3 regions of the Comamonas sp. HJ-2 genome follow, and region 3 is predicted to be linked to each of the others. Evidence: riboswitches for the same ligand, from Rfam matches in the RefSeq annotation. Region 3 holds a riboswitch; each other region holds the start of a gene.

Region 1 (3,269 bases), on a different contig from region 3:
CAACAAGCCGGCCGATTCCCAGCCGGGCAAGGTGCTGCCCATTTTGCCGCTGAGCACGACCGAGCTGAACCTCGCGCCCGAACGCAGCCTGTATCGCCTGGGCCATTCGACCTTGCTGATGAAGCTGCGCGGCGGCTGGTGGTTGACGGACCCCGTGTTTTCCGAGCGCGCCTCGCCGCTATCGTTTGCCGGCCCCAAGCGCTTTCATGCCCCGCCGATTGCCCTGGACGAGTTGCCTGCCTTGCGCGGCGTGCTGCTCTCGCATGACCACTACGACCATCTGGACCGCGCCACCATTCGCGTGCTCGCACCCAAGGTGGGAGTTTTTCTCTGCCCCTTGGGAGTGGGAGACAGACTGGTGGCCTGGGGCGTGCCGGCCGACAAGATCGTGCAGCACGACTGGTGGCAGGGCAGCGAGGTCGACGGCCTGCGCTTCACGGCCACGCCGGCCCAGCATTTCTCGGGACGCAGCCTGCGCGACGGCAACCGCACGCTCTGGGCGTCCTGGACCATAGAAGATCGCCAGGCCGACAGGCCGCTGCGCGTCTTCTTCAGCGGCGATGGCGGCTACTTCGACGGTTTTGCCGAAATCGGCAGGCACTTCGGCCCCTTCGATGTCACATTGATGGAGACTGGCGCCTACGACGCCCACTGGCCCTATGTCCATATGCATCCGGCGCAGACCGTGCAGGCACACCGGGATCTCGGCGGCCAATGGCTGCTGCCCATACACAACGGCACTTTCAACCTCGCCATGCATGCCTGGTGGGACCCCTTCGAGCAGATCCTGAGTCTGGGCAGGCAGCACGGCATAGAGATCGCCACGCCCATGATGGGCGAGCGCCTGGACCTGAACGCTCCGCATGCGGGCTCGGCCTGGTGGCGCGTCTGCGCCGAGGCCGACAGCAAGGGACTGGATCTGCGCCCCGCGCAACCCTGAAGGTGCAACCCGCATGGCCGACAATGTCCTCATGGACATTTCGCGCACCTCACACCTTGCCGCCGCCTGCGCCGCGTCTCTGACCGCCTTGCTGCTCGGGGCCTGCTCCCACCTCTTCGATGGCAGCCAGCCCAAGCAACCGCCGAATGCCGGCATCTCGAGCACAGTTTCCGGGCAGCCGGAGCCGACGCCGGCTCCGCCACTGGACACGCAGCACAGGCGGCCACAGAGCATGGAATGGCCTGCCTGGATCAAGGCAGACTGCACACCCCCCGCCCATCTCGATCGGCAACCGCAGCCACGCCGCCACACCACGCCTTTCATCAGCGCCCACTGGTTTCCGAACGGGCTGGAGACCACGGTGGTCTTCCGCCTGGAAGTCACGGCCCAGGGCGAACTCGGCCGTGTGGCCTACCAGCCCGCCGATACCGATCCCCGCATCGTGAAGTCCATCATGCGCTCGCTCGAACGCTGGAAGTTCAAGCCCGGCATGCGCCAGGGCCAGCCCGTGACGTCCTGCTTCGAGCAGCCCTACCAACTGGTGTTTCCGCGCCAGGAGATCGATGTTCCTCGAACGCCCGCCATGAACACAGAACCGCAGTGAGACCGCAAGCTCAATTCCAGCGATCTGTGCTCGAAAACCCCAGAATCCATCCGATTCGGTGGTGCAAGCCCCTTGCCCACCGCTAGAATCGCCAAGGTCAGGAGAGAGTGCCTGCAGCTTGAAGCTGCCTCGCACCGCCGAAGGCGCAGACCCCCAACCCGGTGTCAAAACGCTCAGGCAAAAGGACTGACAAGCGCTGCAAGGTGTGCAAACCTGCAGCGTCCCTTGCTGGAGAGAGATGCAGGCCGTCATTTCGTATGTGCGCCGGCATCCACCGAAGGAGCAAACTGCCCGATGCAATGCGTGCAGTGAATCTCTCAGGTAAAGCGGACAGCAGGGCAAGCCCGCCACGCATGGCCCAGCCATGCATGGCCACTCATTTTGGTTTGACCACCGGAGCGCTTGCCTGTGACTGCTGCTGACACCTCTTCCGATCTGCGTTCCACACCGCTGTTTGCACTGCACCAGAAACTGGGTGCCCGCATGGTGCCGTTTGCCGGCTACGCCATGCCCGTGCAATACCCTCAAGGCCTGATGGCCGAGCATCTGCACACGCGCAAGGCTGCCGGCCTGTTCGATGTCTCGCACATGGGCCAGTTGCTGTTGCGCGGCCCCGATGCCGCCGCCGCGCTCGAATCGCTGATGCCCGTCGATGTCATGGACCTGGGCCTGCACAAGCAGCGCTACGGTCTGCTGCTCGATGAACAAGGCGGAATTCTCGACGACCTGATGTTCGTCAACCGCGGCGAAGATCTGTTCCTCATCGTCAACGGCGCCTGCAAAGAGGCCGATATCGCTCATATCCAGAACCGCATCGCCAGCCGCTGCGAGGTCGCCCCATTGCCCGATCGCGCCCTGCTGGCCCTGCAAGGTCCGCAAGCTGCCACAGCCCTCTCGCGCCTGATTCCTGGAGTGACGCAACTGGTATTCATGACCGGCAACCACTTCGACTGGCAAGGCCATGCGCTCTACATCACGCGCAGCGGCTATACGGGCGAGGACGGTTTCGAAATCTCCCTGCCCGGCGAAGCTGCCGAAGCCTTTGCCGAAGCGCTGCTGGCACAGCCCGAGGTGGCCCCCATCGGTCTGGGCGCGCGCAACTCGCTGCGCCTTGAAGCCGGACTTTGCCTGTACGGCAACGACATCGACACCAGCACCACGCCGGTCGAAGCCGCGCTGAACTGGGCCATGCAGAAGGTTCGCCGCACCGGCGGCGAGCGCGAGGGCGGTTTTCCCGGTGCGGCCATCGTGCTGGAGCAATTGCAGAACCCTCAGTCGCTGCGCCGCAAGCGCGTGGGCCTGATCGCGCTGGAACGCATTCCCGTGCGCGAGCCCGCCGTGCTGGAAAACATGGACGGACAGCATATCGGCCACATCACCAGCGGCCTGCTCAGCCCTACGCTCAACCAGCCTGTGGCGCTGGCCTATGTCGAGCCCGACTATGCCGCCATCGATACGGAAATCTTCGCCATGGTGCGCGGCAAGCCCGTGCCCATGAAAGTGGTCGCCACGCCCTTCGTTCCCACCCGCTACTACCGCGGCTAGGTCTGCCGCCGCGCATGAGACGGGCCAGTTTGCCAAACAGCGGCCAGAACACCGCTAAAGTGCGAGCTGGACCTTTCTCAAACAACACCCGATTCCCCTGAATCCCCCATCTGGAGCCTTCCATGAGCATCAAGTATTCCAAAGAACACGAATGGATCAACGCCGCTGACACCAATGCCG
Region 2 (3,269 bases), on a different contig from region 3:
GCGTATTGGCCTTGTGCGTATTTGCTATGGTCTTCATGCGACAGCGGCATTTTGAAGTAACTGAAAGAACAATACTCTGGCCCGACGCGCTGGGCTTGGGACTATTTACTGCGACGGGAGTTCACCTCGCCTTGCAGTCACTCATGCCGCCAGTAGTCGCCGTCTTAATGGGCCTGATCACGGGTGTTTTTGGTGGTGTGCTGCGTGACATGGTTTGCAATGAAATTCCCACGGCTTTCAAAGACCACCGCCCCTACGCGGTGTGTTCTTTTGCTGGTGGCTGGACTTACGTGGTCCTTTGGACATTAGATGCTCCAGACTGGATGGCCTTACTGGGGTGCTTATTTGTTACTGTGTGCCTTCGCGCACTGGCACTGTGGCGCAACTGGCAACTGCCGGCTTGGCGGGCTTGAATGTTAAAAAACTATAACCAATGATGAGGTTGTTTAATTTTTTAGAAAATCACCAACTAAGTTAAGAAAAAAAGCAGTAGAGAGCCGCAAGACCCCTACTGCTTATTATTTTGAACTCTAAATGTTGCCAGCAGCAACTGCATGCAAGTTCATTGAATATCCTGATTTCTTTGCTGCAGCTTTGACGATGGTGTCTGACACCAGCTCAGCTGTCACGGCTGATAACGTCCAACCCAAGTGCCCATGCCCGGTGTTGTAAAAAACATTGGGAGTTCTACCTTGACCCACCCGAGGCATCATGTTGGGCATCATAGGGCGCAAGCCTGCCCAAGGCACTACAGAGCGTGTGTTAACGCGGGGAAAACATTGTTCCACCCATTCAATCAATGGGCGGATGCGGTCTGCGCGAATGTCACGGTTCACGCCATTGAATTCGGCAGTGCCTGCAACGCGGAAACGGTTGAGGCCTAAGCGGCTGGTGACCAACTTGGTTTCGTCATCCAGTAAGCTCACGGTGGGGGCACCCAATTGACTTTCTTCATCGTTCAAGTTGACGGTGATGGAGTAGCCTTTGACGGGGTAGATGTTCACGCGATCGCCTAGCTGAGCTGCAAAGTCACGGCTGCCCACTCCTGCACACACCACCACGCTATCAAAGGTATGCAGGCTTGGGGTGGCGTCTTGTTGTGTCACGGTGATGACAGCTTGTTGGCCATCGCTTTGAATCGACGTCACATCTTGACCATACAGCGTGTGCACGCCGAGTCGTGATGCCGCATTTGCTAGTCCATTGGTGAATTTGTGAATGTCTCCCGTGGAATCGCTCTCAGTGAAGTAGCCACCGTAGTAGGTGCCTGCCAATGTCGGCTCGATGGCTTTCATTTCAGCTGGGGTCACGGCATAGCGAGGTAGGCCCCCCTTGGCCAGCATGACTGACACTTTGCCTGCATGGTCGAACCCTTTTTTGTCACGGTAAATGTGCAGGATGCCTTCCTTCTTCAGGTCGAAATCAATGCCTTCTTCCTGCGCCCAAGTAAACAAGTGTTTGCGGGCTGCGACTGCTAAGCGAGCTGTCTCAACCGTGTTGCGCTCGTAATGGGGCATCGCAGCAATGAACTCTGCAAACCAGGAGAGTTTGTGCCACGTAGGTGCTGGGTTGACCAGCAGCGGCGCATCACTTTTGAGCATCCACTTTAGCCCTTTGAGGATGGTGGACCAATGCGTCCAAACTTCTGCATTAGATGCAGAGAGTTGCCCTCCGTTTGCGAATGATGTTTCCATCGCAGCATAGCGATGGCGTTCAAACAAGGTAACGGAAAAGCCGCGTTTTGCCAAGGCATAAGCTGTTGTGACGCCCGTGATGCCGCCGCCAATAACTGCGATTGTTTTCATAGTGAATGAGCTTTCAAAAACGTCAAAGTGTTGAGCACCAACAAGCCCTGTGCATGGCTGGTGCACCCCCTCTGTTTAGAACCTGAGAGATTCGTGGTCCATCGTGTTCAATGCAACCACTTGCTCCTGCGGTGTGCCGGGTGACTAAGACCAGCAACTCTTCAGAGATATCAACGATTCAAACCGGTCCTTTTGCCTGAGAGTTTCCGGGGTGGTTGCTCCTTCGGCGTCGCGATTTAACGCGATCTCTCCCGATCTGAATTTCATAAAAAAACTACGCCAGAAAGCGCTCAGTCAACGCGACCCAGAACGCAGCACCCACAGGTATGTTGCGGTCTTCAAAATCGTAATTGGGGTTGTGCACCATGCAGGCCCCGTGACCTCCGTTAGTTGCATCGCCATTCCCGATGAATAGATAGCTGCCTGGCACTTTGTCGAGCATGTAGGCGAAGTCTTCACTGGCGGTGAGCGGTTCAGTTTGGAGCACCACGTTATCTGCGCCTACCAACGCCACCGCCACTTCGCGGGCTATTCCCGTCTCAATAGGGGTATTGACCAGCACCGGGTAACCGGGCAAAAACTCGACTTTTGCGGTCACGCCAAAACTTTTCGCCTGTAACTCAACGAGCTCCACAATGCGATTGCGCAACAACTCTCGCACATCCCGATCCAGCGCCCGTACGCTAAGCTTTAACGTGGCGTTTTGGGGGATGACGTTGTTGACCACACCCGACTGAAAAGAGCCGACCGTGATCACGGCCATGTGCAGTGGGGGTACGTTGCGTGAAACGATGGTTTGTAGCGCCATGACAATTGCCGAACCCGCAACGACCGGGTCAGCACTCTGGTGCGGCATGGCACCATGGCCGCCTTTACCTTCAATGTGCACCAGAATGTTTTCGCTGGACGCCATGGTTGCGCCTTCGCGCAATAACAACTGACCTGGCCGAAAGCCCGGCAGGTTGTGCATGGCAAAGATTGCGTCGCAGGGGAAGCGGTCAAACAGGCCGTCTTCAATCATCTTGCGCGCCCCCCCAAGCTTTCTTCAGCGGGCTGAAAGATCAAATTCAGCGTGCCATCAAACGTGGTGGACTTTGCAATATGTTCGGCCGCAGCCAGCAGCATTGCGGTGTGTCCGTCGTGGCCGCAGGCATGCATCAAACCCGCATGGCAACTGGCATGGGGCAGCCTCAGTCCTGATCGGTGTGCGTTTGCAGCCAGGCAAGTGGCGGCATGCCGACGCGGTGGGTGAAAGCGCGGGTAAGCGCTACAGCGCTGGCGTAACCCACCATGGGCGCAATGGACTTGAGCGGCTTGCCTCGTTTGAGCAAACCCTTGACTACTGTGATGCGCCAGGCCGTGAGGTAGTCGAGCGCGGTCAGGCCCGACACCTCTCGAAAGTGATTGGCAAAGCGTGCGCGCGACATGCCTGCGGTTTCGGCCAACGATTCCAGCGTCCATGCA
Region 3 (3,269 bases):
TGGGTGGAAATCAACACACCCTCCTCAAGTACATCCGCACGGGCGACGTGGCCGCTGAGTATGCCTACCACCTGCTCTGGCGTAAGTCCGAAGTAGTTGCTGCACTGTTCTCTGGCCCAGTAGTTCACTTGCCTGATGTGAAGGCACTCTTGTCTACGTGGACCGGATTGAGCCCGGACCTGCATACGCTCTTCATCACTTGATCTCCAGAATTCGTCTTCCTCTTCAGCCAGCACATCCATGTCCTCCACCGCAGCGAAGAACGCACCAAAGCTGCGTATGTAGAGGGGGATCACCTGATCGAAAACATACTTCAGGTCGGCTCCATTTTTCGCAGAATTGAATTCGACAGTCATGTAGTCTTCAAGGCATGGAAGCGCCTCTGAATTTCGCCGATACCTCCGGCTTAAAAGTCCAATTTCAAGGCCACTGACCTCCTCGTGAAGTCGATAGCTCACTTCATGGATAGGCCAATCGGGGCGGTCTTCAAATGTGATGACATCCACATTCGCCAGCCCCCAAGGCGCAGGAAGCAAAGACAAACTCTGGCATAGCTTTGCGTAGATTTCAGCAGGACTTTCGTCAAAATCGAATACTCTGCAAACCCTGACAACGTTGGACGTATTTTTCATTTTCTCCGCTGCCGGACATTCATTCCGCTCGGACAGACCGAGTGGACTCCGAAATTCAATCTACGCTTTTCTGCCGCGCTTTTTCGCTCTGGCATCTGCAGGCAAGTACCGCTCGGCATACACACCATTTGGGTTCAGCACGGTCGCGGAACGATTCATGCGATGCCTTCTCCGAATTCGGATCGCTGAATCGGAAGGGGCGGAACGAAAAACCTGCACTCTCAGGGCGCCTCGAATGAGCCAATGCACGTTCCAGCCCAGATTACCGCTGGGGGCGTTGTTGCACAAATTGCCGGCTAAGGTGAGGTCCTGCGGCGCGGCGAGGATGCGCGTGGTGACGAAGCCGCGAACGACGACGACGTTCTGCACGCGCGCCATGACCATGTTGATGCCGCCGGTGCCGAGGCAGCGCCCCGTGGCGGGGTCATTGCCGGGGTCGGCCGCTCCGCTTTCAGAGACCAGAAGAATCTGTAGGCGTCTTCGCCATCAAGCCAGATACGTTCAATCGGGAAGCATGGCGTTTCTTCCGGTGGAAGCCGGTCCGGCGGCGGAGCCTGCGCCGGCTGCAACCGCACATCGGTCGCTGTCTCCTGCTTCTCGCGCAGTATCCGCTCACGCTCTTGCTGGCGCAGCAGCTCCTGCGCGGCGCTCTCCTGTTCGGCACTGTTTTTCGTTTGTGCGGACGCCGGCACCATCAGCGCCAGCAGGCCGAACAAGGCCCAACGCGCCTGTCGAAGCCAATCTCCCATCCCATCTCCTTTTGCAAGCGTGTGGAGACACGCTGCCTGCACGAACGCCGGGGTTCGCCGTGACCGTTTGATCTAAAGTGGGCAAGGATAGGAACGGACTCGATCGAGCGGTATAAGAAGATTCTTAAAAATGGCCGTGGGGATGCGCCGGTACGGCGCAGCGCTGGCCAAACGAAGTGCAACGGCCTTCGTTGCGACGAGCTTTGCGCTTTTTGGCCTTTGATGTCGCGCGTATGAGTTTTTCATGGCGGGCGGCTTCACAGACGAAGACGCGGGCTTGTGCGAGCCATGGCGGGTTCAGACCGGCCTTCCGCTCCCCCAGCCGGCAGCCGCAGAACCACATCAATACAGGTATTAACCCGAATAGAGTCGCTGAAACTGGCTAAAATCGCGCCCATCCCGCGGGAGAGCGGAGCCTTTCAAGGGTTCCCGCCGAAGGCGCAAACTCCCATAATCGCTCAGGCAATAAGTACCGCAGGTGGGTCTGACAGGACCCGGATATCGCCAACTGGAGAGCAGCCCGCAACCACAAGTCTGCAGGGCTCACCGAAGGGGCAAGCATGTCCACCGCGAAGGTGCTCATGCGCAACTCTCAGGTAAAAGGACAGCGGGAGAGGCAAGCCGGACACTCCCGCCGATGTGAGTGGCTGGTCTATTTTCAAGTGCCTTCATGCTTCCTTCCGTCTCTTTGCTGGACTCGTTCCAGGCCTCCAACTTCACCGTCATGCTGGTCATCTATCTGGTGGCCATTACCGCCGAAGCCATGTCCGGCGCACTCGCCGCAGGCAGGCGCAATATGGATATCTTCGGCGTCGTCGTCATCGCCTTTGTCACTGCCCTGGGAGGCGGCACCATCCGCGACATGGTGCTGGGCCACTACCCCATCGGCTGGACCCAACACCCTGAATATGTGTATCTGGTCATCAGCTTCGGTCTGCTGACCACCGTGATTGCACGCCATATGCACAGGCTCAAGCAGGTGTTTCTGCTGCTGGACGCCATGGGCCTGATCGCCTTTTCGCTGATCGGCTGCAATACCGCGCTGGAGCTGGGCTACCCCACCATCGTCATCATCATGGCCGGCATGATTACCGGCATCAGCGGCGGCATCTTGCGCGATGTGCTCTGCAACCAGGTCCCCGTGGTGTTCCGCCGCGAGCTGTATGCCAGCGTGTCGCTGTCGGTATGCCTGATGTTCCTGGGCCTGCGCTATCTGGATGTCAGCCCCAATATCAGCACCATCGTGTGTTTTGCCGGCGGCCTGGCCTTCCGTCTGGCCGCCATTCGTTTCAAATGGCGTCTGCCGGTTTTCTCGTACCAGCAGCGCTGGGAGTGATCGAGACTCCCCCCTGTGGCGCTGCGCGCCTTCCCCCCTCTCTTGCTACGCAGGAGGGGGACTCAGCCATCGCTGCGGGGCGGCCCTTGCTTGGCTGCTCTGAACTAGACTGCGCCATGCATCACCCATGTAGTTTCACTTTCCATGTCTGAACCGATCACATGGATGCCGGATGGCACCCCCTATAGTTCCAGATTCGGCGATCGCTATCACAGCGAGTTCGGCGGCCTCGACCAGGCCCGCCAGGTTTTTCTCGGTGGCTGCGATCTGCCAGTTGCCTGGGCCGATGCAGCGCAGTGGCGCATTCTGGAAACCGGCTTTGGCTTCGGCCTGAATTTCCTGGTCACATGGGCGGCATGGAAGGCCGATCCCAGACGCCCGCGCATTCTGCATTTTGTCTCGGTGGAGGCCTACCCTGTCTCGCGCGAGGATCTGCTCGCGTTTTTGCCGGCCGATGAGGTACTGCGCGCGCTTGGCGAACAACTGGCCGAGCAATGGTGGGGACTGCTGCCGGGCGTGCATCGCCTTTCCTTTGATGACGGCCAGGTGCTG

The links. Region 3 has a riboswitch for glycine ahead of ACWGXF_RS07990 (trimeric intracellular cation channel family protein). Riboswitches for the same ligand answer to the same signal wherever they lie in the genome.
Region 1: another riboswitch for glycine. It lies ahead of gcvT (glycine cleavage system aminomethyltransferase GcvT); the one in region 3 lies ahead of ACWGXF_RS07990 (trimeric intracellular cation channel family protein).
Region 2: another riboswitch for glycine. It lies ahead of ACWGXF_RS23800 (D-amino acid dehydrogenase); the one in region 3 lies ahead of ACWGXF_RS07990 (trimeric intracellular cation channel family protein).

What each region holds. Positions count from the first base shown of each region.
Region 1 is NZ_JBSIFD010000013.1:98,529-101,797, reverse strand. It holds gene ACWGXF_RS12480 (MBL fold metallo-hydrolase) at 1-940, shown strand, start outside; gene ACWGXF_RS12475 (energy transducer TonB) at 954-1,544, shown strand; glycine riboswitch at 1,633-1,743, shown strand; glycine riboswitch at 1,763-1,888, shown strand; gene gcvT (glycine cleavage system aminomethyltransferase GcvT) at 1,953-3,089, shown strand; gene gcvH (glycine cleavage system protein GcvH) at 3,212-3,269, shown strand, end outside.
Region 2 is NZ_JBSIFD010000049.1:2,553-5,821, forward strand. It holds gene ACWGXF_RS23795 (trimeric intracellular cation channel family protein) at 1-413, shown strand, start outside; gene ACWGXF_RS23800 (D-amino acid dehydrogenase) at 531-1,805, opposite strand; glycine riboswitch at 1,867-1,979, opposite strand; glycine riboswitch at 1,980-2,069, opposite strand; partial or broken gene ACWGXF_RS23805 (amidohydrolase) at 2,080-2,993, opposite strand; gene ACWGXF_RS23810 (AraC family transcriptional regulator) at 2,996-3,269, opposite strand, start outside.
Region 3 is NZ_JBSIFD010000008.1:13,266-16,534, reverse strand. It holds gene ACWGXF_RS08005 (hypothetical protein) at 1-632, opposite strand, end outside; gene ACWGXF_RS08000 (hypothetical protein) at 693-1,010, opposite strand; gene ACWGXF_RS07995 (hypothetical protein) at 929-1,348, opposite strand; glycine riboswitch at 1,774-1,866, shown strand; glycine riboswitch at 1,880-1,999, shown strand; gene ACWGXF_RS07990 (trimeric intracellular cation channel family protein) at 2,052-2,717, shown strand; gene mnmC (FAD-dependent 5-carboxymethylaminomethyl-2-thiouridine(34) oxidoreductase MnmC) at 2,883-3,269, shown strand, end outside.